Regions from separate parts of the Pseudoalteromonas translucida KMM 520 genome, predicted to be linked through region 3. Evidence: predicted binding sites of a transcription regulator. Region 3 holds the regulator's gene; each other region holds the start of a gene.
What was found. The regulator sigma-54, encoded in region 3, starts transcription at its own class of promoters, with help from an activator protein. The targets are predictions, from matches to a motif close to GTTGGCACGNNNNTNGNNT.
Positions count from the first base shown of each region.

Region 1: the regulator sigma-54 is predicted to act here: its motif matches at 8,142-8,160, upstream of PTRA_RS02840 (DUF2726 domain-containing protein).
Region 2: the regulator sigma-54 is predicted to act here: its motif matches at 3,547-3,565, upstream of dps (DNA starvation/stationary phase protection protein Dps).

Region 1 covers NZ_CP011034.1:605,960-616,021, reverse strand. Annotated here, with positions in the region: gene PTRA_RS02875 (oxidative damage protection protein) at 1-31, opposite strand, end outside; gene mutY (A/G-specific adenine glycosylase) at 66-1,127, opposite strand; gene trmB (tRNA (guanosine(46)-N7)-methyltransferase TrmB) at 1,302-2,027, shown strand; gene PTRA_RS02860 (methyltransferase) at 2,117-3,142, shown strand; gene arcA (two-component system response regulator ArcA) at 3,904-4,620, shown strand; gene arcB (aerobic respiration two-component sensor histidine kinase ArcB) at 4,625-6,943, opposite strand; gene folE2 (GTP cyclohydrolase FolE2) at 7,165-8,085, shown strand; gene PTRA_RS02840 (DUF2726 domain-containing protein) at 8,200-8,796, shown strand; gene mtnN (5'-methylthioadenosine/S-adenosylhomocysteine nucleosidase) at 8,904-9,611, shown strand; gene PTRA_RS02830 (cobalamin biosynthesis protein CobD/CbiB) at 9,612-10,062, shown strand, end outside.
Region 2 covers NZ_CP011034.1:2,781,027-2,791,088, reverse strand. Annotated here, with positions in the region: gene PTRA_RS12875 (VC0807 family protein) at 1-247, shown strand, start outside; gene PTRA_RS12870 (SulP family inorganic anion transporter) at 311-2,050, opposite strand; partial or broken gene PTRA_RS18940 (hypothetical protein) at 2,204-2,431, opposite strand; gene PTRA_RS12865 (hypothetical protein) at 2,416-2,664, shown strand; gene dps (DNA starvation/stationary phase protection protein Dps) at 2,969-3,484, opposite strand; gene gss (bifunctional glutathionylspermidine amidase/synthase) at 3,767-5,635, opposite strand; gene PTRA_RS12850 (DUF6515 family protein) at 5,756-6,367, opposite strand; gene PTRA_RS12845 (L-cystine transporter) at 6,606-7,955, opposite strand; gene PTRA_RS12840 (glycosyltransferase family 4 protein) at 8,185-9,309, shown strand; gene PTRA_RS12835 (TehB family protein) at 9,407-9,769, opposite strand; gene PTRA_RS12830 (hypothetical protein) at 9,810-10,062, opposite strand, start outside.
Region 3 covers NZ_CP011034.1:2,884,598-2,894,659, reverse strand. Annotated here, with positions in the region: gene yaaA (peroxide stress protein YaaA) at 166-945, shown strand; gene PTRA_RS13400 (mechanosensitive ion channel family protein) at 1,078-2,028, shown strand; gene mgtE (magnesium transporter) at 2,122-3,480, opposite strand; gene PTRA_RS13390 (HPr family phosphocarrier protein) at 3,628-3,900, opposite strand; gene rapZ (RNase adapter RapZ) at 3,944-4,789, opposite strand; gene ptsN (PTS IIA-like nitrogen regulatory protein PtsN) at 4,811-5,263, opposite strand; gene hpf (ribosome hibernation promoting factor) at 5,268-5,555, opposite strand; gene PTRA_RS13370 (RNA polymerase factor sigma-54) at 5,582-7,075, opposite strand; gene lptB (LPS export ABC transporter ATP-binding protein) at 7,145-7,870, opposite strand; gene lptA (lipopolysaccharide transport periplasmic protein LptA) at 7,867-8,412, opposite strand; gene lptC (LPS export ABC transporter periplasmic protein LptC) at 8,402-8,956, opposite strand; gene kdsC (3-deoxy-manno-octulosonate-8-phosphatase KdsC) at 8,953-9,504, opposite strand; gene PTRA_RS13345 (KpsF/GutQ family sugar-phosphate isomerase) at 9,505-10,062, opposite strand, start outside.

The sequences.
Region 1 (10,062 bases), 1.1 Mb from region 3:
GTAACTTTTGACAAAATACTGTACGTGCCATAATTAATTCTCTTTAGCGATAGTTATAAACAAGTTTAACCTATTGGTGCAATTTGTTTAACCAACTTTTTGGTTGGTGCGGCTAAACCCACTTCAATTGACTGATCTAATGGGTACCAAACTAATTGTCGGTCGTTAATTACATCCGGAACTTGTACTACATTTAGCACATGTGGATTAATAGTAAGTTCAAAGTGCGAAAATATATGAGTAAAGGGTTCAAGCACCACTAAATCAGCTGTTAGCCCTTGCTGCGCTATAAACACCTCTAGTTCACTCAATTCATTAAACTCAAAAAAACCAAACAACCCGCCCCATATTCCTGAGTTAGGCCGCTTTTCCATGAGCACTTTATCTTCATGTTTAATAATTAACTGATGGCAGCTTTTTTTCGGCACTGCTTTTTTAGGCTTTGAGTGTGGGAATGTTTTTACCTGCTGCGTTTTAAATGCGCCACAGCGACTACTTAACGGACATGCAGGGCAATCAAAACGACTACGCGAACACAAACTCGAACCTAAATCCATCATAGCTTGGTTAAACTCAGTTACGTTATTTTTAGGCGTTAGCTGCTCGCTCAAATGCCAAAGTTGGCTTTCGACTTTTTTAACACCATACCAGCCTTCAACCATAAAAAAACGGGCCAATACTCGTTTAACATTACCATCGAGTATGGGGTGATGCTGCCCAAGTGAAAGTGATAACACAGCACCGGCTGTAGAGCGCCCTATTCCAGGTAAATCAACAACCTCTTCAAGCGTTGTAGGAAACTGCCCCTGATACTTGTCACGAACTATTTTAGCGGTTTTATGTAAGTTACGTGCTCTTGCGTAATACCCTAAACCAGTCCAGTGATGCAGCACCTGATCTTCATCGGCGTTAGCTAAAGCAATAATATCGGGGAAGCTTTGCATAAACCTTTCAAAATAAGGGATAACTGTCACTACTTGAGTTTGTTGTAACATCACTTCAGACACCCATACTTTATAGGGTGTTTTTGCTAACTGCCACGGCAGCGTTTTTCTACCATGAAGATGATACCAATCAACCACTTGGTTAGAAAACCAATCAGACTGCTGTTTATTTAAATCCAAAATAGTTTACTTTTTACTTATGCTCAATGGCGGCTCAGTTTATTGCAGTTAGTGAAAAGATCAAGCTATAGCGCCTCTATACACCTAGTAAAATCAGCTAGAGCTTGTTATCCATGGCTTGGTCAGGGATAATACGCAACCATTTTTTAAACCAGTTATTTTTGTCAGGCCAATAATATGAGTGAATCAAGTAACACTAATCTTGAGCAAGCAAAGCAAGAAGGTAAGTATATCCGCACTATTCGTAGTTTTGTAAAACGCGAAGGTCGTTTAACCAAAGGCCAAGCTGCCGCTATCGAAAAATGCTGGCCAATAATGGGCTTAGAGCATAAAAATGGCATGCTTGATTTAAGCGAAGTTTTTGGCAATAACAATGATGTAGTGCTAGAAATTGGTTTTGGTATGGGCAAATCACTGGTTGAAATGGCAAAAAATGCCCCGCATTTAAACTTTATTGGTATAGAAGTACACCGCCCAGGCGTTGGTGCTTGTTTAATGGATGCTGATGAAGCGGGTATTGCTAATCTGCGTATTTTTGAACACGATGCGGTTGAAGTTTTAGCCGATTGTATAGCAGATGAAAGTTTAACAACCTTACAATTATTTTTTCCTGATCCTTGGCATAAAAAGCGTCACCATAAACGCCGTATAGTACAAGGCGAGTTTGTTGAAAAGTTACGTTCACAGTTAAAAATGGGCGGCGTTTTTCATATGGCTACCGACTGGGAAAATTACGCTGAGCATATGCTCGAAGTAATGCAAGCTGCGCCTGGTTTTAAAAACCAGTCTGCAACAAACGACTACGTACCACGTCCTGATTTACGCCCGCTAACCAAATTTGAACAACGCGGCCATCGTTTAGGTCATGGTGTGTGGGACTTGATGTTTGAGCGCACTAAGTAGTCTGTATTTCGGATAATAAATACCTTAACCAACATTTAGGTTAAGGACATAACTCTGTAAATTATATAATCTGTAAGGTAAAGCCATTTATGAGCGTATTAACCAATCCAAGCCTACTGTTACTTCGCAACAGCGAAAAGTTAGTTGGGAAATCTATATTGGTGGTCAACTTTGTTCAAGATGGCTTTTTAGCCGAGCTTAAAAAACGCAACCCAGAGAGTAAAGTAACTGCTTTTAGCTACAATCACGCTAATGGCGAATTTGCCAAAAACACACCCGGCGTTGATATATGTGTAAATCACTGTATTAGCAGTAACGACTTTGATTTAGTGATTCTTTACTATCCAAAATCAAAGCCTGAAGTGCTTATGGCGCTTGATAATATACGCGCAGTAATTACAGCAGATGCTGAGTTACTGGTGGTTGGCGAAAATAAGAGTGGTGTTAAATCAATAGAAAAACAGCTTACTGATAAAGCTAATTTTAGTAATAAAATAGACTCAGCAAAGCACTGTGTTTTATATTCATTTGCAGAGCTTAAACAACTTAGTCAGTTTAATATTAGCGATTATCATAAGCCATTTACGGTCAGTGTGGCCGATAGCGAATTTACCGCTATCAGTATTCCTGGGGTATTTAATCACGGTAATTTAGATGCTGGTACTAAAATATTACTCGAAAACGCTCCGCTTATTAAGCAAGGTACTGTACTCGACTTTGGTTGTGGCGCGGGCTTAATTGCAACTTACTTAGGGCTAAAAAATCCGGCATTAAGCTTTGTTTGTAGTGATGTGAGCGCTTTGGCAATCTATGCAACAACGCAAACCCTTAAGCTTAATAACATTAAAGGCGAAGCCATCTTAAGTGATGGGCTTACTAACATTACAGGTAAGTTCGATCTAATTATTAGTAACCCGCCATTTCACACCGGTATTGCTACCGACTACACAGTAGCAGAAACCTTTTTAGCAAATGCTAAACTGCATCTAACTAAAGCCGGTAAGTTAAATATTGTTGCTAATAGCTTTTTAAAATACCCGCCGATATTAGAAACACAATTTGATAACTATCACACAGTGTTTAAAAATAATAAGTTTGCCGTTTACAGCAGCTAATAATGCTTATGTTTGAGCACCTCACGTGCTCAAACATATTTATAAAATTAATTTCCCTTCTGAATTTTTTATCGCTTAGTAATAATAGTCAGAATATTGAGGGTAATAGTAAAATAAAGTATTTGACTTTTTTATAACAAATAAATAAGGATAAGGTACGAGAACTATTTCAAGTCGACTATCTGCTGGCAAACCTGTTAAGTAATATCCAAGTAAGCTCTGAGCGTAAAACAGCTTTTATTGGCAAAGTAAAAACGACACTCACCAAACATACTGCAGCTTAAATAATGTACTGATTAATTATAGGCATGCTCTTGAATTTTAACTTTATGACCTCATTAATAGAGCATTCGTTATTCAACTATCTTATTTAGTGAATTAACTGCTTAAAGTTAAATATTTTCTGAACTTTAATGCTTTTAAGATATCACATACATTGATGAAAGGTTGGAAAGTGATATAATTTCGTTTTGAATTAGTCTGATTATTTTAAGTATCTTTACCTGATTGATGGATGTATCAATTACTAAAGGGAAATGGCTTTGACTTTAATAATTCAAAATATGCATCCAATTTTAAAGATCAATTAAACAGTAGCTTTACTCTAAACCTTTTAAGTAGGCTGTGCGGATCCTGCTGTTTTTCTCTAATTGTTTTTACTTGTTAACAATTAGATATAATCCTATACTCTTTTAGTAATCGGTTTATAAAACTATACCGGTTTTTTTTATAAATAAAACACACCAAAAGGTTAATTAAAAATGCAAACGCCAGTCATTCTGATTGTAGAGGATGAAGACGTAACTAGACTAAACCTCGTTAGTTTATTTGAAGCTGAAGGTTACAAAGTTATTGAAGCCATTGATGGCGATGACATGCATGATAAGCTTACAAATAATGACGACGTCAATCTTGTAGTTATGGATATCAATCTACCAGGTAAAAACGGGCTAATTTTAGCACGTGAGTTACGCCAAAAACGCAAAGTCGGTCTTATTTTCTTAACAGGCCGTGACAATGATGTAGATCGTATTTTAGGCCTAGAAATTGGTGCTGATGACTATATTACTAAACCGTTTAATCCTCGCGAATTAACTATTCGTGCGCGTAATTTAATTACTCGTACTGCCCTAGGTGGTGAAGAGTCTGCACTTGAAACAAATGGTGTAATTACGTTTAACGGTTGGGAACTTGACGAAAACAGTCGCTGTCTTACTTCTCCAGGTGGAGACGCAAAACGTCTACCTAAAGGCGAATACAGAGCACTGCGTTTAATGCTTGACTCTCCAGGTCGTATTTTTAGCCGTGAGCAACTAATTAAACACATGACTGGCCGTGAGCTACGTGCAAACGATAGAACAGTTGATGTTACAATTCGTCGTATTCGTAAGCACTTTGAAAGCGACAACTCAACAACTGAGTTGATCAGCACCATTCATGGTGAAGGTTATCGCTTCATTGGTAAAATAGACAGCTAATTAGTTACTCTAATTGCTGTAAGAATAAATGAAGGGCATGTTGTCCTTCATTTATTTTGTCTGCTAAAACATCTAACCACTGCTTTAATACCTCGTCAGATTCATCCAATGCACCATACTCCATCACTTTTGCATGCAATTGCACATCATTTAAGCCTACAGATCCCGCAGCACCTTTAAGCTTATGTGCAACTGATTTATATTCTTCTCTGTCGCCTGAGTTTAACGAGGTCAGTAACTCTTGCTGATATTGGGGATTGAGTTTTTCAAATAACTGACTACTGCGTTTAAATACCACCAAGCCCATTGAATTTACAAAGTCTTCTATGGTTTCAACATCAAGTAAATGCGCATTAATATCAGCAAGCGCTGCTGCACTTACTTTTAATTGTGGCTCATTACTTCTTGTTTGTTTTATACCAAATAAATCAGCTAATATTTTATCTAGTTTTACCGTATTGATAGGTTTAGCGAGCGCCCCTTGTATTGATATTCCCTCTAGCTCTTGCTCTGCGCTGCGCACATTTGCGGTAAGCGCTACAATAGGTAATTTATCAAAATGACTATCGGCTCTTATTTGCCTTGCTACTTCATCCCCGTTTATATCGGGTAACTGCATATCAAGTAAGATCAAATCTAAATCGTCTTCAGTTTCTACAAAAGACAATGCATCTTCGCCGGTCTCAGCCCAAATAACTTCATGACCACGCTGCTCAAGTAAGTTAGTCGCAATTTCGGCATTTAACGGCACATCTTCTACTAACAGTATATTTAAGCTGCGTCCTACATAACTATTCTCAGTGGGTGCGCTGCATAAACTTAGCGGGATTTCTACTATAAAGCAGCTCCCCTCACCTTCGATACTATTAACCGAAATAACCCCCTGCATTGCATCAACTAAGGCTTTGGTTACTGCTAAGCCAATGCCAGAACCAATAGCATTGGTGCCTTTAAGATCTGGCGCTTTATAATACATATCAAAAATACGAGAGAGCTGTTCAGCTGGTATGCCCTCTCCGGTGTCTGATATTTTCATGGTAAGCCAAGGGCCATCATCTCGGTTTTCACGAATACAAGTGAGGGTTACACTGCCCTTATGAGTAAATTTAACCGCATTATTTATTAAGTTCCAAACAACTTGGCGAAGTCGGGTTGGATCTAGTTGCGCATAAATATCTAGCATGCCTAAGCGTTTAATATCAAAAGAAAGATCTTTTTGTTCAGCAATTAAGCCTGCAAAGTTAACCACATCATTTATAAAGTCAGATACGTTTATAGCATTAGTTGCAATATCTAACTGCTCTCTGTCTATTTTGTCTAAATCTATAATGTCGTTAAATATATTACCCAGTGTTTCAGCACTCGAAAACACCGTATTACACCAACTACGCTGCTGTTTATTAAGCTCTGTATCTAGCAACATACGTGTTAAACCAACAATGCCATTAAGTGGTGTACGCAATTCATGGCTCAAAGTGGCAATAAACTTCCCTTTATCTTTGTAGGCTGTTTCGAGCGCTTCTGCAGCCTCTTTACGACTCGTAATATCACGGCCAAACGCAAGTAAACCTATGTACTTACCTTTATCGTTAATAAATGGCAATTTACGCAATTCAAACCAACGCGTTTCGCCGCCCACATCGTATTGAACATCTATAGTTAATGCTTGGTGAGTTTGCTCTACCTGTTTATCGGTTTTTAAAACTTCAGATAAAAAATGATTAGGAAATATTTGTTCAGCACTCTTACCGATTAATTCGTCACTGGTTTTGCCCATTACTTCTTCAAACATTTTATTACAGCCCGCAAACACGCCATTGTCGTCGCGGTAATAAAATAAATCGGGGGAGGAGTCTACTATTGAGCGTTGTAGCATACTTTGCTGGGCAAGCTCTTGTTGCGTTTTTTTACGCTCAGCAATTTCTTTTCTTAGCTCTTCTATTGCGCGGTGCTTGGCATGAAACGCCATTTTACGCTCATCAATTTCTACATTTAAGCGGTTTATATTATCTTTTAATGTTTGGTTGAGTAGTTTTTCTTGTTTTGTCGCACTGTCTAAATATGCATAGGAAGCATCTAGTTGCCTAATTGAATTTATTAGCACGCTTATAACCAGCGGCGATACCACAGCGGTAAAAAAAATCACTGCCAATATATCAACAAGATTAACTTCACCAACGGCAACATAATAAAACATACTTGATAAAACAAGCGAAACTGCCAATAACAAAGCATAGCAAATGGCTGCAGTTTTAAACTCACCAAACCGAGTTATTAAACTAGAAAGAACTCGAGCCCAAGGGCTCAAAGAGGAATCGGTCATATATCAGTGTTTCTCTTAGCTAAATGCTTAATTACAAAAAAGGTTTAAATTGCATGTTATGGTTAATTTTAGCATTTTCTATCAGCTATTTTCAGGTTGTGCGATAAAAACTCTAATATTTATTGTTTGAATCATTAGCTGGCTAAAACTCATCATTCCAGCAATAAATTATTTAGTGTAAAATGCAGCGCTTTATTATTGCTAATAACGAGTAACACACCATGCAAACTAATATGCCCGATATAGCTAACACGGCTCCCGCCTTACAAACTGGTACATTAGACTGGGTGGGAATGGGTGAAATTGAACTGCCATTTATTTTTGAGTCACATGGCATAACGCCTGTTACTGTTAATGCTAAAGCACGCGCTTTTGTAAACTTACACAAAGAAGATGCAAAAGGCATTCATATGTCGCGCTTATTTTTAGCCCTCGACACGCTCTCTACTGAGCAGCAAGTTAACCCTCAAACATTGGCTCAAGCGCTCGATTTTTTTATTAGTAGCCACGAAGGCTTAAGTGATAAAGCACTTATAGAGTTTAAATTTGAATTACCACTGCGCCGTAAATCGTTATTAAGCGGTAAAGCTGGCTGGAAAAGCTATCCTGTTATATTAACCAGCACAATTGAACAAGGTGTTATTAGTTACGAGCTAAGTGTTGATGTAACCTATTCATCAACTTGCCCGTGTTCAGCGGCACTGGCGCGTCAGCTGATACAAAATGCATTTGCCGAAAAATTCAATCAAGAAACCCTCAGTCAAAAAGAAGCACTAGAATGGCTAGGTACTACACAAGGTATTGTAGCCACCCCACACTCGCAGCGCTCAATTGCTAATGTAAAAGTAAAACTCAACAGTAATATTACTCAATTTGACGTGGTTAATTTAATTAACACGATTGAAGATGAATTAAAAACGCCAGTACAAGCCGCAGTAAAACGTGAAGATGAGCAAGAGTTTGCCCGTCTAAATGGTCAAAATTTAATGTTTTGTGAAGATGCTGCTCGTAAAATTAAAGCGCTACTAGAAACACAGCAATACAGTGATTACTGGTTACAAATAAATCATTACGAATCGCTGCATGCACACGATGCACTCGCTATTGCAGTTAAAGGCGTTGCTGGCGGTTATAAAGCTTAAGTGCATATTTTGCGGTGATCAATATCCATACGGAAATATACTACTAACCAACTAATTTAGGCACGTTAATTGCTTTATTTAAGCAGTGTCAATTTGTTGTTATGGAGTTACCGTATGGAATTCGCTTTATTATCAATTTTAGTATTAGTTGTTGGGGCCTCTGTTGTTGCGTCAAAGTTTAACGATGATGGCGGAAACCCTTATCCTTTTACCCGCAAGCAAAATGTATTTACCCAAGTAGAAAGTGCTTTTTTAAATTTATTAGAGCGCGCAGTGGGCGATCAGTATAAAATTGTTAGTCGTGTAAAACTAATCGACGTGATTGATTGCAAACAAGGTTTATCGGCAAAGTCTAAGCGTGCCGCAATGGCTAAAGCTAAAAATAAACAGCTTGATTTTGTGCTAGTCGATAAAGAAAAAATGACCATAGTGGCAGCCGTAGACTTAGTAAACAATGCCAATAAAGATGGCCATAAAGCACAACGCGACTGGTTTGTTAATGGCGCATTAGAGGCCGCTGGCATCCCGCATATTCGTATGAAAGTAAAATCAGGCTATCGCCCAAGTGAAGTTCGCGACGCTATTATGTTTAAACTCGGTAAACCTGCGGCTGCGCAAACAGCTCGCCCTATTCGTACCCGAGTTCAAAAACCAGCGGTACTATCACCTTCTCAAGCTAAAGCGCACTCTACAGCACTAGCCGAAATTTAACGTAAATAACATAATAAAAAGCGAGCAAAGTAAAACTGCTCGCTTTTTTGTTTTTTAGCGCTAACTTCACGTATAATCAGCGCATTCAAACTCAGGAACTTAACACTATGAATGTTGGTATTATTGGCGCAATGGAGCCAGAAGTTAAAATTTTGCGCGAAGCAATGCAAAACCCACAAACTTTAACTAAAGCTGGTTTTACTTTTTATACCGGTGAATTAGCGGGTAACACAGTAACATTGGTTCAATCTGGTATTGGTAAAGTAGCATCAACTATTGCAACTACATTACTTATTGACAACTTTGCCCCTGATTGCGTAATTAACACTGGCTCTGCAGGCGGCTTTGATCCGTCATTAAATGTGGGCGATGTAGTTATTTCGTCAGAAGTTCGTCATCATGATGTTGATGTAACTGCTTTTGGTTACGAAATAGGTCAAGTACCACAAATGCCAGCAGGTTTTGCAGCACACCCTAAATTAGTGGCTGCCGCAGAGCAAACTATTGCGCAAATTAGCGACGTAAAAACCTTAGTTGGTTTAATTTGTACCGGCGACATATTTATGTGTGACCCAATACGTATTGAAAAAGCTCGTAGCGACTTTCCCACAATGCTTGCAGTAGAAATGGAAGGCGCATCAATTGCGCAAACCTGTCATACACTTAATACGCCGTTTGTGGTTATTCGCTCTATGTCAGATATTGCCGGCAAAGAGTCGCCGCAGTCGTTTGAAGAATACCTAGAAACAGCATCAATCAATTCATCTAAAATGGTAGTGGCGTTACTTGAAAAGCTAACGGCAGTTTCACTGTAAATGCTCAGCAATATGGTTCAAAATCACTTGGACTTTATTGTATTTATAATTGCGCTCCTTGCTGAGCGCTTTTTACCACTTGTTAGTTGGTATCATCCGAATACCGCTTTAACGGCTATTTTTAGCGCTATTGGTAAGCGTATTTATAAAGCAGCAGAACCTAATAGCTATCAATATTTAGCCGCAACCCTTGCCAGTACACTTATTTTAAGTGTGATACTTATTATTATTGTATTGCTACTAGAATTTGCATTTTACCCTGAATTACTCGCCGGGCTTATTTTATATTTATGCCTTGAGAGTAAAGCTATTGATAAAAAAGCACTACGTATTGCAAAGCTTACCAAACAAAATCAAAAATCTGCCGCCCGCGAGCTATTAAAGCCATTAGTAGCCCGAGACGTTACTAAACTCTCTGCCGCAGGCATAATTAAAGCCTTAATAGAGAGCC
Region 2 (10,062 bases), 100 kb from region 3:
TAATTATATTTTAGCGCTTACTTTTGCTTTTTCATCAACCATGAATTACGTACTTGCTAAGTGGATAGTGACCAGCCCTGCGGGTACGGTTGAGTTTAACGAGCAACTTGGCGAAATGACCTTGCTCAGTTACCCTATAATTGCTATTCCGTCTATGTTGGCAATGATTGGTATTTTCTTTTATGTGATTAAAGTAATTACTAAATTAACCGGCATGAAGTTTGAACAAATGGTTCATTCACAGTAATTTAAGTTACTAAGTTTTTAGTATAAAAAGGCTTACAACTATGTGTTGTAAGCCTTTTTGTGTTTATAGCGGCTCGGGTTTTGCCTCATTGGTATGAGCTTCAAATAAGGCGACTTCGTCGGTAGGCTGGCTTACGCTATTTTTTTGTAGCGCAACATAGAGATCGGAGTGAACATAAATACCATTTTTACCCGATACCATTCCGGCAATTTCAAACCAGGATAAGAGCTGGCGTTTTCTGCCGGCTAGCTCAAGGCTAATGCCGCGCTTTTTAAATATAACGTTTAAATCGGCAAGCATGGCCATAACGCTTAAATCTAAATGGGTAAAGCAAGGTACGGCATCAATAATAACGCATTGGGTATCGTCTTTTTGTTTTGCGTATTGCTCAAGTAATCTGCGTTTAAAGTAACTGGCATTAAAGTAAGTTAATGGCGAATTAAAGCGGTAAATAAATACCCCTTGCACGGCTTTTGCCTTATCGGTGGCGTCTAAGCTTCTTACCACGCCTTTTATATCTACGCCTAATATATTGTCGGTAGGGCGCATTACGGTGCGAATAAATTGAAACAAACCCAGTAATACAGCAAGTGTAATCCCCGGAATAACACCTATAAACAGCACTGCAAACAAGGTGGCTAAGGCAAGGTAAAAGGCCTGTTTATCTTTAAACTTTAGTTGCCATACCGCTTTTAAATCTAACAAATGCACAGAGGCAATAATAAGTACCACACCGAGTGCTGCACTAGGTATAAACTCTAGCGGGGCAGTTAAAAAAATAGCAATTATAGCAATAATAGTGGCGGCTATAATCGACACTAATTGCGTTTTACCGCCATTAGCGTCGTTAACCGCGGTGCGAGAGTCGGCGCCACTAACGGCAAAGCCTTGCGACAATGCAGAGGCGAAATTGGCAATACCTAGGGCTCTAAATTCTTTATCGGCATCTATGTCGTAGCCATTTTTTGCGGCAAAACTACGCGCGGTTAGCATCATACTTACAAAGCTCACTATGGCTAAGTTAAGTGCCGGTACAACTAGTTCACGAATAATACCAATATCAAATACTGGGGTGTTAAATACCGGCAGCCCACCGGTTACTGTGCCTATGGTTTTAATATTAAATTGCTCTAAATTAAAAAGCCACACTGATATTGCGCCCAAGGTAATGGCAAACATTGATGCCGGCCACGTAGGCTTTAGTCGCTTCATAACAAAGTAAATAACCACAGTAAATAAGGCCATCAATAAGGTGGGAATATGGGTTTGTGATAAATAAGTAGGCACACCACCTAAGCGTTCAAGTAGGTATCTTTCATCAAAGGTAAAACCAAATACTTTAGAAAACTGACCCACAATAATAGTAATGGCTACGCCGTTTAATAAACCCATTAAAATTGGTTTAGATAAAAAGTCTGCTAATACGCCTAATTTAAATTTACTGGCTATAAAACACCAAAAGCCGGTCATGGCGGTCATGGTGACAACTAGCTGCCAGTGCTTAAAACTGTCGCCTGCGGCAAGCGGGGTTACTACTGCTGCTATAACCGCACAGGTTGCGGCATCGGGGCCAACTATTAATTGTTTTGAGGTGCCAAAAAGCGCATATAGCATCATAGGTAGTATGCAAGAATACAGCCCTACAGCAGCATTAACGCCGGTTAACTGTGCATAAGCAATAGCAACGGGTAGCGCTACGGCGGCAACCGATAATGCCGCTCTTAAATCATCAGCAAACCATTGTCGTTCATAATGAAGTAAAGTATTTAAACCAGGCATAAAATTATATAAACGCGACAGCACTACCTTTCCTTATTAATAGTAATTGCTCTTTGATATTAAGTTTTATATTAAGATAAGTATAGCTAGGGAGAGGGTTTTTTATGCAATATAAAGCTACTTTTGTATAGGCATAAAAAAGCCTGCATAAAAGCAGGCTTTAGTTTCCAGGGAAAATTAAAATTTAGCGCGAATGCCTAAGCTATAACGGCGATCCGCCTCAGTGTACTTCCAAGCACCACCTAGTTCAGATAGGTAGATTGAAGGTTCACCGGTTAAGTTTGTTGCGTTACCTACTAGGGTAACATTTTCGTTAATGTCCCAACTTGCAGAAAAGTCTAACTGGCCTCTGTCATCACGGTAGTTATTACCATAAACAGTGCCGTCTTGTGAAAATGCACCATTATATAAATGGTTTGCTAAATCAACACCGCTACTTGCTTCAAACGTCGATTTTTTCGATTGAACGTAATGTGAACTCTGAGTCAGGTCTTATGCTTTCTGGCGATACAACTTCACCAGAAATTTTGATGCGTTCGGTAAGGTTGCATTTTGCACCAAGTGCATTTGAAAACGAGTCAATGTCACGAAAGTTACTGTATGTTTTAGAAATACGAAATTCGTTAGTTAACTTATAGTTGTTTACGCTGTTTGGGTAATTGTGTTGATGATGTGCTTTGGTTTGCCAATTTTTAGGTACTTTATTTTTAATTCGTTTGCTGAGCGCGCCATTATTTAGTGGCTACTTGGGGGGGAAACTTTTTAAGAGCAAAATGCAGATATTTTGCTACGTAGACGTGTAATTAGCTTAGAAGGTTATTATTTTATTAAGTTATTAGCACTTAAAAAGCCCGCATTATTAAATAATGCGGGCTTTTCTTAATTTTAAATTATCAACTAACAATAAATATTTAGTTATTTATGCCAGTTATAACAGTGGATCTACTTTTGTAGTTCACCTGTTGATGATTCAAGATGAGCACGAATAAACCATTGAAATTGCTCTAGCTCGGCTAATTGGCTGGTGATCATGTCCTCAGAAACCGGATCAAGATCAGCAAGCGTATCTATGGCTTTACGATGATCGCTATTAATACCGCTATACACATTATCGAGTGCACTTAAATGCTCGGTAACGAGGGCTTTACCAATTGAGTACTCATCCCATGTACGGCGATCAACAATTGATTTTGGCGTACCAACAGGTACGCCACCTAGCGTTGCAATACGCTCTGCGATGGTGTCTGTCATTTCGCGTACAACCGCAACTTGTGGGTCTAGCATTTCATGCACGCCAATAAAATTAGGACCAACCACGTTCCAGTGAATATGTTTAAGGGTAAGTTGTAAGTCAATTAGCGCAACCATACGGTTGTCGAGCGTAGCGATAGTTTTTTCTGCTGAATCGTTACTCATACCTGGAGCGGTAAATTTAGCTGTTTTGTTACTATTACTCATAATTTCTCCTACTTAATTATTTTGCCCATTAATTACTATATGAACATACTTTACTTTATTTAAAGCAATCGCCATGCCGAGAAGTAAATAAAAATAAAGTTGTTTATATACAAATAGATAGAGGTTTTAATTTGAGGGGGAAGTGATGTTAAGTATTACATATTTGAAAACTGTGCACTTTTTTGTAAATTATGCACAGTGTAATAAATATAATAGTTAAAGGGCTTAACTATTATATTTAATTGCTAAGCCCTACAAAGTGCTGTTTATTAATTTTACGAGTTACTCAATTCGCAGTGCCATACAGTCACTATGGCCATTAATAATCATGCTTTTATCGACTCGCACACCCGCACCAGAATATTTACCTGCTGTGGTAAAACTGCATATTTGTACAAAGTAATCGTCTACTTTTGGTAGCGCAAATAATTGCTGATATATTTGCTCTTGGGATGCAAAGTGTCCGGCGGTTTCCTCAATGGTTTGTTGTTGCTGATCGACTAGTTGAATATTTGCTCCACAGCGGCCAACAATGGGTTTTACTACATAGCCGGTTTGTAATAATTCATCACTGAGCTCAAACGCGGTATTGAGCAAATATTTATGATTAGGAAATAAACTCCACAGTACAGGTAAGATTGCTTTATTACTGGGGATCAGTGTCCATAATGGTTCAAAAACCATGACATTTTTACGCAATAATACATCAGCCAACCGCGGGGTTGCGCCTGCTTGCCATTGCGGCTCAAAATTATGATTTTGAGCTTGATCAGCCTCGCATTCATCACGAATTTGCTCAAGTGCTGTTTCCCACGACCAGGTTTTCCATACGTAATTAAGTTTATTGCCATCGGCATCAATTATATTGCCAAAGTCGTCCCAAGACAGAGTACTTAAACCAATAATAATTTTGCACTCAAAGCCTGCTGCCGCAATTGTTTCTTTCATAAATAAAGCATGGTAATGCTCTTCTGGGTCGTCATCTTGAAGAATATGAACTAAACCTTTTACTTCACTTTTTCGCCATGCTTTTACTAAGTCTTTAAATAAATCTTGCCCTGCATCAATACCCGTTTTAACTCCAAAGTGCTTTGCCCACTTACCCTGAACTTTACCGCTTTCCATATAACACGAAGCGGAGTCGCAGTTGTATTCATACACTTTTAAGCCTGCAGGGGTTAGTGCAAAGTCAAAGCGACTGGTGATCAATTGGTTTAAGCGGTTATCCCACGATTGACGAATTTTATTGAGTACTACTTCAGGTAAATTAAACTTTTTTAATAGCTCAGGGTGCTGTAACACATAGTCGGTGGCATGCATAAATAAGCCATGCAGCTCATTGGTGGCGTGCTCAATAGTTTGTTGGGCTGTGTGTGAAATAGTAAAGTAGCTATGTTGATCCTCTGCATTTGAAGTAAGCTTGTGGCCTTGCATCATATCTACATAGGCGGCTTCGTCATCATTAGCAATATTTAACCATGACTTTGCTGCTTGGCCTGTATCGGCAATGTAATTAGATTTTATTGTAAATAAATCGGTGTTTATTTCAGCGGTAGGTTCTGCGTGTTCAATTTGATCAGTTTGGGTCATCCAGCCTAAAATAGTTGCATCGTTATAAGAGCATTCAATCCAATAGTCGCCATCTTTGGTTATTTTAGCTTTAAGCTCGCGGCACCAATTTTGACCTTGTGGCCATGTTTGATGGCCAACATTTTGCTCAGCAAGACGAATTTTATCAGGGTGAACTTCTACTACAATGGCAACATGGCCGGTTTCTTCAAACTCGCCGCCTTCTTCCCAAATAAGTAAACTACCAACTTGAGGGTGATGCTTTGCGCCATTTTTAAATGCTTGTAAGGGGAGTCTATTTTGGCTGTTAACGTCACGTACTGAGCGTAGCTCGAAAATATCGTAAGCCATGGCTATGTCATCAAAAATATAACCATGATTGAGATACATCCAACGCCTAGCAAATTCAACGCATTGCCATTTATAGCCCATATAAATGCCATCTAAATAACTGCGATAGGCACTGCGGTTGGGGTAAATGCTTTCGTCGGCAGAGTCGTAGTCAGACGAGTAAACAGCAACATTACCAGGTGCGTAACCTAATAGTTCACCAAAATCACGAGCTGGAGTGCTAGTTTTCATAACAAGTTTGTTCAAAATAAAGGCCTATAATCTGCTGACTATAGGAGCGAAGTAGCTTGATAGCAAGATAAAATGCTATGCCCTTATTTATGTTTTTATTTGCGACAGATAAAGGCAGTATTAATTGAGTTTAACAGCGAGATATTTAATTACATCATCACTAATTTGCGGTAAAAAATAAATGTCATCATATTTAAAGTACTGCACCGAGCTAATAGTTACGGGCTTTGCTGCCGTTGGTAGCGAGTCGTAAAACTGCCCAAGCTTATAGCTGCTGGTGTTGTTTACTTTAATTGCTTGGTTAACCTGTATTTTAGGCGTGTCTACTACTGTGTAGCCGTTATTTTCGGCAATATAATATACATTTTGATAGGTATAATAAGTGTTATTGCGATGCCTTAAACGTGAGTGGTATCTGGGCAGTGATCTAATATGTAAACCTCTTGGTGGCATTACCTCTCGATAGCCTCTGCTGTGTTTACGATAGTAAGTGCCATTATGGGTATTAAATACTGCACCATTAAAACGTACAGATACACTATTACTAGGAATATGACGTATCACTTTACCTGGTTTATGGTGTTTGTTATGTACATTTTGCGGATTCGCAAAGGCGTTACTTGAGAGCATAGTAAGTGCTAAAAATACTGCTAACAAAACAGTTAAGTTAATAGTGTTTAGCTTTATAGGTGCTAGTTTCACAGTTATAGGTTTCACAGTTATTTGTTTCATAGTAATGCCTCGCTTATGTTTTTTATACATAACCGATATTAGAGCCTGAAACTGAATAGCAACTGATAGCGGCTGTAATTACACAAAGCTTTACATATGTTTACATAGCTATAATGCTTGCGGATAGGGTTTTGAGCGTGCTAAATGAGCTGGGAAGTGGTTGATTAAGGGCTGTTTTGCGGGGTATATAATAGTAGCGCAGTATAAAAAGCCCAGCAAAGCTGGGCTTAATTATTAATTAGTCTTGCTGTGGCGTTTTCATTATTTTACTAGTGATCACACCTGAAGTAATAGAGCCCGACACATTGAGCGCAGTACGCGCCATATCAATTAATGGTTCTATTGATATAAGTAGCGCAACAATTTCTATGGGCAATCCCATTGTTGGTAATACCACTAGCGCTGCAAAAGTTGCGCCGCCGCCTACACCGGCAATACCAAAAGAGCTAATCACTACAATACCTATTAAGGGTAGAATAAACTCAAAAGTCATCGGGTCAATTCCCACACTAGGTGCAACCATCATTGCTAGCATTGCAGGGTAAATTCCTGCACAGCCGTTTTGACCAATCGTAGCACCAAAAGAGGCTGATAAATTAGCAATAGCAGGGGGAACTTTAAGTTGGTTTACTTGGGTATCTATGTTCATTGGAATTGACGCCGCAGAACTGCGCGAACTAAAAGCAAAGGTCATCACTGGCCAAATCTTAGTAAAATAATGCTTTGGACTAACCCCAACCAAGCTTAACAGTATGCCGTGCACAACAAACATTAATAAAATAGCGACATAAGAGGCGATAATAAACGCCAATAAATTAAGAATGTCGTTACCACTAGAGTTTGCGACTACATTCGCCATTAACCCTGCAACACCGTAAGGTGTTAAAGCTATAACCATTTTAACTAAGCTCATTACAGTGGCTTGTAAAGCGTTTACACCGGTACGAATAGGCGCTGTAAGTTCGCTGCGCTCTAGCATTACTTTACGTGCTGCAATGCCTATTAACACGCCAAAAATAACGACGGCAATAATAGAGGTTGAACGTGTATTACCTAAATCGGCAAATGGGTTTTCTGGAATAAAGCTAAGCAACATTTGTGGCACATTTAAGTTAGCAACATTAGCCGCTTTACTCTCTAAAGTAGTCATTTGTGCCGCTTCACGAGTGCCGGCCACTAATCCTTCTACGCTTAAGTTAAAGCCATAAGTAACGGCAATACCAACCAATGCAGCAAGAGCTGTGGTAATCAGTAAAATAGAAATACTTACAAAAGAAATCTTACCTAAAGAGCCTTGGTTTTCAAGTTTGACTACCGCGGCAATCATAAACACTAATACCAAAGGCATAATGACCATTTTTAATAGCCCAACATAGCCTTTACCAACAACGGCAACCCAACTTAAAACATGGTTAATAACTTGGGGTTGTTCAGCAAATAAAAATTGTAAAACCAAACCAAAAGCACTGCCCAGTACTAGGCCAAATAAAACGGTGCGTGATAACGTTTTACTTTTTTGCGAAAAAAGATAAATCGCGAATAACAGACCAACAAACAATGCCAGCATTAATAGTACAGCAAGCGACATAATATCCTCTTCATTAGCTGTGATTTAGCGGCGCACTTTAACGCTTTAAACCTATTTAAGAAAATACACTTTTGCTATGACTTAGAAGAAATTGTTATGTATTGCTAATATTTGGTTATAAGGGGTTGCAAGCGCTTGTAAATATCTTCAAAGATGTATGGCGAAATGTTATATTATCAAAAGAGTAATCGCTGTAATTGCAGTAAACTAAACGAGTTTGTCAGGATATATGATGCCTAATATTTATATTATTTACCGTGCTATGTTTGATCAGAGCGGCACTATGCATACCATTGGTGGCATTGAAAACTATATCTTAAGTTTGTGCGATGTTTTTACTCGCCAAGGTTGGCCATGTCATATAGTACAACCGGCTAAAAAAGCGTTTACCTTAACAACTCCCCAGTACACTGTTCATAGCGTAACTACCGGTTTATATCGGGGTAACTTAAAAAAAATAGCCCTTGCAAACTGGGTCAGTAAAAATGCTGACAAAAATAACGATATTATTATTTTTGCTACCGACTCTTATTCAGTGAAAATGCCTGATTATAAAACGCTAGCGATTCAGCATGGTATATCTTGGGATAAACCTCGCGCAGCAAAATCAGCCATCTCACAATATTGCTCCTCGCTCTTAAGTCAGTATAAGTACTTATCCTATATAAAATCAGACTGCAGTTTAGTGTGTGTAGATCATAACTTTGTTAACTGGTATCGCACTTGGTTTAATATTGAGCAGCAACATATGAAGGTTATTTATAACTTTTATAGTGAAAAAATTAGCGAAAGTGAATTTGCCAAAAAATGGTCAGATGATAATGCAACACTAAATATTATTATTGCTCGTCGTTTTGTTGATTACCGTGGTATTAAATTAATAGCACCTATTATTAAGCAGCTTTTACCGCAATATAATATACAAGTAAGCTTTGCCGGAGATGGGCCATTAAAACCATATTTAACAGAGCTATTTGCTAATGAAGCAAAAGTGAAATTAATGCAGTACGGACCAAATGAAAGCTTTAGCGTACATAAAAGCCAACACATTGCCATTATTCCAACACTAGGCTCAGAAGGTACTTCGTTATCTATGATAGAGGCAATGGCCGCAGGTTGTATGGTTATAAGTAGTAATGTTGGAGGCTTATCTAATCTTATAATTAATGGTTTTAATGGTCGATTAGTGATGCCTAATACTGCAGAGTTTACCCAAGCGCTAACAACTAGCTTAAATGACTATCAGCAAAGTAAAATGTTGGCATATAACGGGTTAACATCAATAGCGCAAGTGTGCTCTAAAGAAAACTGGGCGCAAGATTGGATTGGTATGATCAAGCATAAACAAGGCTAGTATGCAGTGCATTCGGCATTAATTGCACCGTTATTTATTAAAGCACTTAACTAAATGTTAGGTGCTTTTTTGTTTGTACGTAAATTAGTTATTGGTATTAATCTAAAATAGGTTTGCTATGAATACGTGAACTTTTAAACAGGGCTTTATTGCCTGTATCGGCTTCGGCCCAAAAGTTGATATTAAATTGTGCGTCGTCGCTTAGCTCTACTTTATGCCAATATTGTGGTGGGCTGGTAGCAAATTGCCCCGCGTTAATTACAATGGTTTGCTCAGGCTCTGTGGCGGCTTCATTTGCAAATCCGTAAAAGGTAACCGTGCCTTGCATAACGCAAATTTGGCCAAACACACCTTCGGCTGTGTTGTGGTGAGTAAGTAACGCTTTTGGAATGTTGTCTTTAGTAAAAAAGTGAGTGGAGCGTTTTATTTTCCAGTGACTTGGTATAATTAAGTGACTCATAACAATTCCTTTTTTGTATTAGTGGAACAAATATAAATGTTTAAATCATTTCTGCATCAATATGGCGCATTAAATTAGTTACCCAATTAATATACTGACGATGTATTTTACTACCGTTGTAATTAAGGTTAGTCGAATCTTGGTAATTAATAGAGTAGGCTGTTTTGTCATAATTAATATTAACGATTAATTGATGAGTACGAATATTAAGAATTCCCTTTATTTTACCTTCACTAACAGGAGCGCACTGCCAACCTAGTTGAATGCAGGCTTTTAAAATACCTGTTTCAACA
Region 3 (10,062 bases):
ACAGCGAAGTAATGCTTGATAGGTCTTATGTCCTTATCAATATAAAAACGGTTATGTATGAATTATTAAGGTAGGATCAGTCTGTTTAATATTAAACAAAACGTGCTTTTCGTTTCATTTAATGTTGAAATTGACATTAAATAAATTACAAGTCAATAGCTAACTATGATCACTGTTATTTCACCTGCAAAAAATCTTGATTACACCACGCCACCTGCAACCGATAAGTTCACTCAACCGGAATTACTTGAGCACAGCGAAGCACTGATGCAAGTATGCCGTGAACTAACCCCTGCGCAAATTGGCAGCCTGATGAAAATTAGCGATAAGCTCTCAGGGCTTAACGCTGCTCGCTTTAGTGAGTGGGCACAGCCATTTACCACAGAAAACGCTAAACAAGCGGTACTGGCCTTTAATGGCGATGTATATGGTGGTTTAGATGCCAGCACGCTAACGGCTAATCAGCTTGATTACGCACAAAGCCACCTACGTATATTATCGGGCTTATATGGGCTTTTAAAGCCGCTTGATTTAATGCAAGCGTATCGCCTTGAAATGGGCACTAAGCTTGAAAACAGCCGTGGTAAAAACCTGTATGAGTTTTGGGGCAGTGTTATTGCTAATAAACTTAACGAGGTATTAAAAGCCGAAGATGCCCAATACTTAGTTAATCTTGCTTCAAACGAGTATTTTAAAGCGGTTGATAAAAAAGCCCTTAATGCACAAATAATTACTCCACATTTTAAAGACTGTAAAAATGGTCAATATAAAGTAATTAGTTTTTACGCTAAAAAAGCGCGAGGCATGATGGCGCGTTACCTCATCGAAAATAAAGTAACTCAGCTAAGCCAGCTTAAAGAGTTTACAGTAGCGGGTTATTATTTTAGCGCCGAAGCAAGTGTGAAAGAGCTTGAACCGGTATTTTTACGCGATGAACAAAGCTAAAGTTTAAATCTTTACCTAATCTATAAAAGCCATGCACCGCATGGCTTTTTTAATACTGGCGCTATACTTGCAATTGATATGCGAATTCAAGATTGATTTTAATCACATTATAAAGCAATAGGTGCAAGTTACATGTTTAGTATTCCCTCAATTAGCGACGCCGAAAAACTTATCGAAGAAAAACTCGGAGGGTGGTTTGATGTTGTTATAAGCCATATTCCTAATTTTATTGTGGCAGTTATTATTGTCATTCTATTTTCTATGCTGGCTCGCTTTGCCGGTAACTTAATGAAAAATATATTACGCCGCTCCCTCGATTCAAAACAGATAGCTGATTTAATGGCTTCTATATTTAAAGTACTGATATTAAGTGTAGGAGTGTTTATAGCGCTGGATTTTATGGGCTTAAAAGGCACTGTAACGTCATTACTAGCCGGTGCCGGTATTGTTGGTTTAGCGATTGGTTTTGCATTTCAAGATATGACCGAAAACCTAATAGCAGGTATTGCTATGGGTATCCGTAAGCCATTTAAGCCAGGCGATGTAATAAAAACCGATGATGTGTTTGGCTCTGTGCATTCAATAAACCTGCGCAATACACTAATAGAGAGCTTTTATGGGCAGCAAATATTAGTGCCTAATAAAATACTATTTAGAAATGTATTACGAAACTACAGCACACTAGGTGTTAGGCGCATAGAAGTGCCGGTAAGAATTTCATTAACTGAAGACATAGAAAAAGCCGCAAACGTTATTGTGGATAAAATTAATCAATTTGAGTTTGTAATACGCCAAGATGAAACGGCCGTATACGCAGAGAGTTTTGGCGACAGTAGTATTAATTTATTATTATGGTTTTGGATTAAATACCCAGGTGAGCCGGACTTTATGACAGTACGCCACAAGGGAGTTGTGGCAGTACAGCAAGCACTAAATGAGGCTGATATTCGTATTCCATTCCCAATACGCAGTTTAGATTTTGGGGTTAAAGGCGGCGAAAATCTCGATGCAATAATAAGTAATAAAGTAAGTACACCATCGGCTGATCAAGAAGGAGCAGATGGCTCTACAGCCAATAAATAAGGCTAAATAGCTTGGACGCTGGTTAAATTATATTGCGTAAAAGTTACTTTTAACCAGCGCGTATTTACACAGTAATATGTGCTGGTTTACTGATTAAACCAGCAACCAAGTTGCGGTGCCTAAAAAGGCAAAGATACCTACTATATCGGTTACTGTAGTGAGTATTACACTGCCAGCCAGTGCAGGGTCTATTTTCATACGTTTAAGTATTATAGGAATACACGCACCCGCCACACCCGCAACAACTAAGTTCATAAACATTGCAAACGCCAGTACCGCGCCAAGCATTAAGTCCCATTGCCATAGGGCAATAACACTGGCAATTAAAACAGCCCATAAAATACCGTTTAATGCACCAATGGCGAGTTCTTTTATCATTACAAAGCGTTGGTTAGTTTGGTTAATATGACCTACTGCTATACCACGAATAACCAAGGTTAATGACTGGCTACCGGCCACCCCACCCATCGAGGGGACAATGCCGTTAAGCACGGCTAAAATAGGCAGTATTGCTAAAGTACCTTCAAAAAAGCTGGCAACAAAAGCAGCAGCCAGAGCCGTTAATAAGTTAACACCTAGCCAAACAGAGCGTTTTTTTGAGCTTTTTAAAACCGGTGCAAAGGTATCTTCTTCATCATCAAGACCCGCTAAACCTAATAGGTGATGTTCTGCGTCTTCGCGTATTACATCAACGATGTCATCGATAGTAACACGGCCAAGTAGTTGGGCATTGTCGTCAACTACTGGGGCTGATATCCAGTTATGACGTTCAAATAATTGCGCCACTTCGCTTTCATCCATCGAAATAGGAATAGACTCACAGTCTTCATCCATCAGGTCATGAACAATTTTTTCGGGCGAATTGGTTAGTAAGGTACTTAACGATAAAGCGCCTAAAAAGCAGTTATGTTTATCGACAACGTAAAGGTCATCGGTACCTTCTGGGAGTTCGCCGCGCAAGCGAATGTAACGCAGTACCACATCTAGGGTTACATCAGGGCGAATGGTTACTGTATCTGTGTTCATCAGCGCGCCAGCAGAGCGTTCTTGATAGGAGAGTGCTTGCGTAGCACGTTCTCTATCTTGAATGTCCATGGCGCTAACCACGTCTTTATAAACCGTGTCAGGCAGGCTTCGCAGTACTTCACCTAAGTCATCGTGGCCCATGTCTTCAGTGGCAGCAGCAATGTGCTTAGGTTCCATTTGGGCAATAATGCCTAAACGTACATCTTCAGAGAGTTCTTCAAGAACATCACCTTGTACATCTGGATCAACTAATTGCCAGAGCAGGCGACGAACTTTATGCGGTGATGATTCTAGTAAAAGTGCGGTATCACAAGGAGCTGTTTTTGCCAGCATACGCCTAACTTGAACAAACTGACCACTATTGAGTGACTTGGTCACTTGTTGTAATTGTTGTAGTGGGTAGTCTTGTTCGAAAGTTTCGGGCATTGGCGTCCTTAATTTATTTTTATAACGTTAGGGAAGAAGTTAATCATTAACTTCGTTCAGTTTATCTTACTTTTTTTAGCCAAACTAGCTTAAGGTATTACTAACCCCATATTTTAGCTCGTTTACTTGGTTTAAATAAAGTGTCTGCTATTCTTGTTCGTTAAAGCGCTGCGCTATTAATTGGCCAACGGCATGTAACGCATGCTCTGCATCGGGTCCTTCGCACACTACTTTTACTTCTTTACCTTGGCTGCTTTCAAGTAGCATTAAAGCCAGTACGCTATCGCCAGCGGCTTCTTTTTCATCCTGAAATAAGGTAATAGATGCGTCAAATTGTACCGCTAATTGTGCTAATACGGTAGCGGCTCTAGCATGCAGACCAAGTTTGTTTTTTATTAAAAACGTATTTTCTAAGCGCATAAGATACTCTACTTAAGCTGAACAGATGATTATTTAAATTGAATTATTTTTCTTGCTCGCGATGGCGAATTTTTACATTAGGGTGAGACATAGCAAAGCTTTCACCAATTGTTTGCGCTAAATAAACTGAGCGATGCTGACCACCGGTACAGCCAATAGCAATCGTTAAGTAACTACGATTATTACGCTCTAGGTGTGGTAACCACGTTTGTACAAATGTTTGAATTTGCCAAGTGAATTTTTGCACAATACTATGACTAGCTAAATAATCTTTAACGGGTTGATCTAGCCCAGTTAAAGGCTTTAGCTCAGGTTCCCAGTGTGGATTTGGTAAAAAACGCGCATCAAAAACATAATCAGCACCTTTGGGAATACCATGCTTAAAGCCAAACGACTCAAAGGTAATGATAAGCTGTTTGTCTTTTTTACCGAGTATGGTTTCACGCATAGATTCAGCAAGTTGATGCACACTTAAATCGGTTGTATCAATGACATGATCAGCCCGTGTTACGAGTACATCGAGTAATTCTTTTTCTTTTTGTATTGCTAAATCTAGCGGTAGCGAATCAATCGAGAGCGGGTGCAAACGACGCGTTTCTGAATAACGGCGGATTAATGTTTGATCGTCGCTATCTAAATAAAATAACGTTGGTTTAGCAAAGTCGGGCAAGTACTCAAGAATATCGTTAAACTGCTGCTGATCTTTAGGCAGGTTACGCACGTCTATACTAACGGCTATTTTATCGTAGTTATCAGAGACACTGCGCACTAATGAAGGCAGTAAATTTACCGGAATATTATCTACACAATAGTAACCTAAATCTTCAACAACACGTAAAGCAACCGATTTACCAGAACCCGATCGGCCACTTATAATAATTAATTCCATTTACCACCCCTTTATTAGTAACTAGGATTGATCCAAAATAACTTGGTATAACGCTTCATCAGACTTTGCCGCACGCAATTGCTTACAAAACTCTTTATCGTTTAGTTTATCAGCTATTGTGGCTAGTGTTTTCAAGTGCTGCTGGTTATCGCCATCGGGCACTATAAGTGCAACAAAAATATCAACTGGACGATTATCAATTGCATCAAAATTAATAGCGGTTTCGCTTATTAAAATTAAGGCAAGAGGTTCCTGCGCCCCGCTCATACGGCCATGTGGAATTGCTATTCCTCGGCCAATACCGGTACTGCCTAGCTTTTCTCTTGCTAATAAAGCAGTGAGAATATCTTGCTGGGGTAAATACGGCATTTTTTTATGCGCGAGTTCACTGATGAATTCTAAAATTCTTTTTTTACTATTAAAAAGGACCACAGCTTTGCTGCAGTCCTGGCATATAAGTGAGCTTAATTTCATAGTGTTAGTGTCGAGCAAACTTCTCTTTGTGTTTAATTACTTGACGATCGAGTTTGTCAATCAACGAGTCAATGGCAGCGTACATATCTTGGTGTTCGGTCGATGCAAATAGCTCAGCGCCACTTACAAAAATTGTTGCTTCAGCTTTTTGACTTAATTTTTCTACATCGAGAATAACATGCACATTAGTTATGTGATCTGAGTGTCTTTGCAGCTTTGCAAATTTATTATTTACATAGTCTCTTAATGAGTCTGTAATGTCTACATGACGACCAGTTAAGTTTAGTTGCATCAGCATTTTCCTCTTTGTTGTACGTCTTAAATCAAGCTTTTACGTTGATTCGACGGGGGAATAGCCAGAGATTCGCGATATTTTGCAATTGTCCGTCTAGCTACTTTAATTCCTTGCTCAGCCAATATATCTGCAATCTTGCTATCACTCAATGGTTTGGCTAAGTTTTCTGCAGCGATCAACTTTTTAATCAAGGCACGTATGGCAGTTGATGAACATTCGCCACCATTTTCGGTGCTTACATGGCTTGAAAAAAAGTACTTAAGCTCAAAAATGCCACGTGGAGTGTGCATATACTTTTGCGTAGTGACCCGTGAAATAGTCGACTCGTGCATTTCAACTATTTCGGCAACATCGTTTAAAACCATAGGTTTCATGGCTTCTGGGCCATGTTCAAAAAATGCTTGTTGTTGCTTAACAATACAATTAGTTACTTTTAGGAGTGTTTCATTTCTACTTTCTAGGCTTTTAATAAACCATTTAGCTTCTTGTAAGTGCGAGCGAATAAATTGGCTGTCACCACTGGATTTTACCGTACGAGACATAGCCGCATATTGGCTGTTAACACGTATTTTTGGCATGCTATCTGGGTTTAGCTCTACCACCCAGCGGCCTTTTATTTTTTTTACCGACACGTCAGGTATAACGTATTCAGATTCTTCTCTGACAATGGTATCCGCAGGCTTAGGATTAAGCGTATGAATAAGTGTCATTATTTCTTTAAGCTCTTCTTCTTTGAGCTTAGTTTTTTTCATTAACGTACGATAGTCGCGAGCAGCGAGTAAATCGATATGATCAGTTAACACCATTTTTGTTTCGTTAATATAAGGGGTGTCTTTATCAAATTGATTTAATTGAATACATAAGCATTCTTGCAAGCTGCGAGCTGCAATACCAACAGGATCAAATAATTGAATGCGCTTTAGCACGGCTTCTATTTCATCTAGCTCTACTTCGTGTTCGTCATCACTTTCTTGGTTAAAGCTTGCTAAAAGATCTTCGCAACTGAGGGTTAAAATACCAGAGTCATCTACGGCTTCAACAATAGCTATAGCAATAGCTTCATCGGTAGGACTAAAAGGAGTGAGCTGTAATTGCCACATTAAGTATTCATGCAGGGTTTCGGTTGATGCACCTTGATAAATAGATTCATCTTCAGGCATTGGCCCTGATGAAGAGGCAGGCGCTGCGCTCATATATTCATCCCATGATACATCCATGGCCATATCGTCGCTTATGGTGTCTTTGTTTAGTGCTTCACCGCTATCTTGCTCATACTCGCTTGGGGTGTCATCGGCAGAGGCGCTAACAGTAATGTCATCTGCTTTTTGCTCGTTTTTACCAGCTGATTCTTCCGTGTAATCTTGCTCATCAACTTCAAGTAATGGGTTGCTATCAAGTGCTTCTTGTATTTCTTGCTGGAGATCCAAGGTACTAAGCTGCAATAAGCGAATAGCCTGTTGCAGTTGCGGAGTCATTGTAAGTTGCTGGCCCATGCGCAGCTGTAATGATTGCCTCATTTATCTCTAACAATCCTTATAAATTGATATGATTAATCTTAGCAGATGCTTATAGTAATAACATAAATATTACAGTTTGAACTGCTCGCCTAAATAAACATCACGTACTGTTTTATCATTTAATACAAATTCAGGAGTACCAGATGCAATTAGCTCCCCATGAGAAACAATGTAGGCTTTTTCACAAACATCAAGGGTTTCCCTTACATTGTGGTCGGTAATTAGCACGCCAATACCACGGTTTTTAAGATGTTCTATAATTTTTTTAATATCGAGTACTGAAATAGGATCCACGCCAGCAAAGGGCTCATCAAGTAATATAAATTTAGGATCTGCAGCTAAAGCACGTGCTATTTCTACGCGGCGACGTTCACCACCAGATAGCGCCATGCCTAAGCTGTCGCGAATATGTTGCAGGCTAAATTCGTCCAGCAAGCTATTTAGGGTTTCTTCTCTGGCTTGTTTGTTTAGTTGCTTACGCGTTTCTAAAATAGCCATTAAATTTTGATACACAGTGAGCTTTCTAAAAATAGAAGATTCTTGTGGTAAATAACCAATACCTAAACGAGCACGGCTGTGCATAGGAAGTAGGGTAATATCGTTATCATCAATTGATATTTTACCTTTGTCGCTAGGAACTAAGCCTACAATCATATAAAAGGTCGTGGTTTTACCTGCGCCATTGGGCCCAAGTAAGCCAACAATGCTCCCTGCTTTTACTTCAAGGCCTACATTTTTAACAACTTCACGGCCTTTATAGCTTTTTGCTAATAGCTCTGCTTTTAATGTACTCATGGCTGACCTTTATTGAGTTTTTGTTCTTTTTTTGCGTCTATAGGCACTAAAATAGTGTGTACCCGATCAGTTGAGTTTTCATCTTTTTCAGCACTTATAAGCTGTTGTTCTATATCGTAGGTGATACTTTTAGCCGTGATTTTTTGCCCAGCTTGAGAAATGTTTGCATCTCCTACTAGGGTTAAAAAACGTTTCGCTACATCGTAACGTACTTCGTTAGCGCTGGCGCTCATGACAGTGCCATCTGCTTGCTTTTCTTCAAAATATGCAGGGCTGCCCGTGGCAATTAATAGTTGTTTATTATCGCCAAGCTCGTCGCGCTTATGTACTTCTAAACGATCGGCGGTGATACGACGATTACCGTGGATAATCTCGACGTTTTTTTCAAAAATACCAACATTTTCTTTTAGTTGACCTTCTTGTCGGTCAGCACTAATAGAAATTTGATTAGCTAGTGGGGAAGTACTTTGCTCTGCCGCATTACTATTAAATACAAGTATAAGCGATGGAATAATAAGTATTTTTGCAAGGTTATTGGTCATAATATAGTGTTCGCGTATGGTTAATTAGTTTTATCACCTCGGTTGTTAAATTGGCTTCAAGGCCTTTACCGGTGATCTTTAAATTCGGTCCAGTTATAATAACGGGTTGTTCGCTGCGCATAGTGAGTAGCTTTATATCTACTTGAATATTGTCGGCGGTGATTTTGTCTATCATTGCGCCATCAATTAAGTTTTGGGCAGTTACATTACCCTCTAAAATTAATTGTCTTTCATCGTAAAGTGTTGCTTCATCAGCATTTATACGCCAAGTTTGCCTGTCGTCGTACAATATAAAAGTAGGCTTTTCGAATAAGGTAAATCCTAGCTGCTCGTAAAGCTCCATTTTAACCGCAGTTACTTTATGGCTAATTTTACCGTTTTCGTCAAAAGCTGTTTGTTTTAGCTCAATGGCGGTGTAATCGGGTTTAGCTATTACTTCGGAGTCGGCTTTAACAACCGTATTTACCTGAGTAAAATAAGGGTACCAAAGCCAAACCATACAGCTGATGAATAAAACGCTTAAGACTATGCGCGCTATATTCATGAACTAGTGCCTTGGCTGGTTAATGGTTTATTGTTTTCAAGCATAAGTAAGTCGGTTAGCTCTCTTACTGCACCAAAACCACCCGGCATTTGCGTAGTATAATGTGCTAAGCGTTTAATTAGTGGATGCGCGTCGTTTACTGCTACTGCAAAGCCAACTAACTCCATAACAGGCATATCTGGGCCGTCATCACCAATATAAGCAATTTGCTCATCGCTTAAATTAAGTTTGTTTTTAAGTTCTTGGTAGGCAATAAGCTTGTTTTCTTGACCTTGATAAATATGCTGTACGGTTAAGCTGGTCATGCGTTGTTGTACTATTTGCGAGTGCCTGCCGGTAATAACCGCTACTTCAAAGCCGCTGTTAATAAGTGCTTTAATACCAAAGCCATCTTTTGTATTAAATGCTTTTAGCTCTTCACCTTGGTTGCCAAGGTAAATTCGGCCATCAGAAAATACGCCATCAATATCGCATATAAGTAGCTTTACTTTTTTTGCGCGCGCTTTAGCGTCATCACTTAGCGCTTGATAGAGTTCTTCAAATTGCATTTATAATACTCCTGCTTTAAGTAGGTCTTGCATATTGAGTGCCCCAATAGGCTGATTATGCTCATTAATAATAATTAAGCCATTAATACGTTTATGTTCCATAATATTAAGCGCTTGCGCAGCAAGCATATCTTGGGTTGCCGTGGTACACGATTTAGTCATCACTGCATCTATTAGCGTGGTATGAATATCAACGCGTTGCTCTAAAATACGACGTAAATCACCATCGGTAAATAACCCGGCGAGTTGCTGATTATCGTCAACTATGGCGGTCATACCTAAGCCTTTAGCTGTCATTTCAATCAGCGCATCTTTAATGGTTTGCGAAGTAGTTATAATAGGCGTATTTACACCGCTGTGCATAACATCTTTTAAGGTGAGCAGTAATCGCTTCCCTAAACTGCCACCGGGGTGCGATAGTGCAAAGTCATCGGCAGTAAATCCGCGCGCTTCTAACAGTGCTACCGCCATTGCATCGCCCATTGCGAGTGTGGCAGTGGTACTTGCTGTTGGTGCTAAGCCTAATGAGCAGGCTTCTTTTTCTACTTTAATGCATAC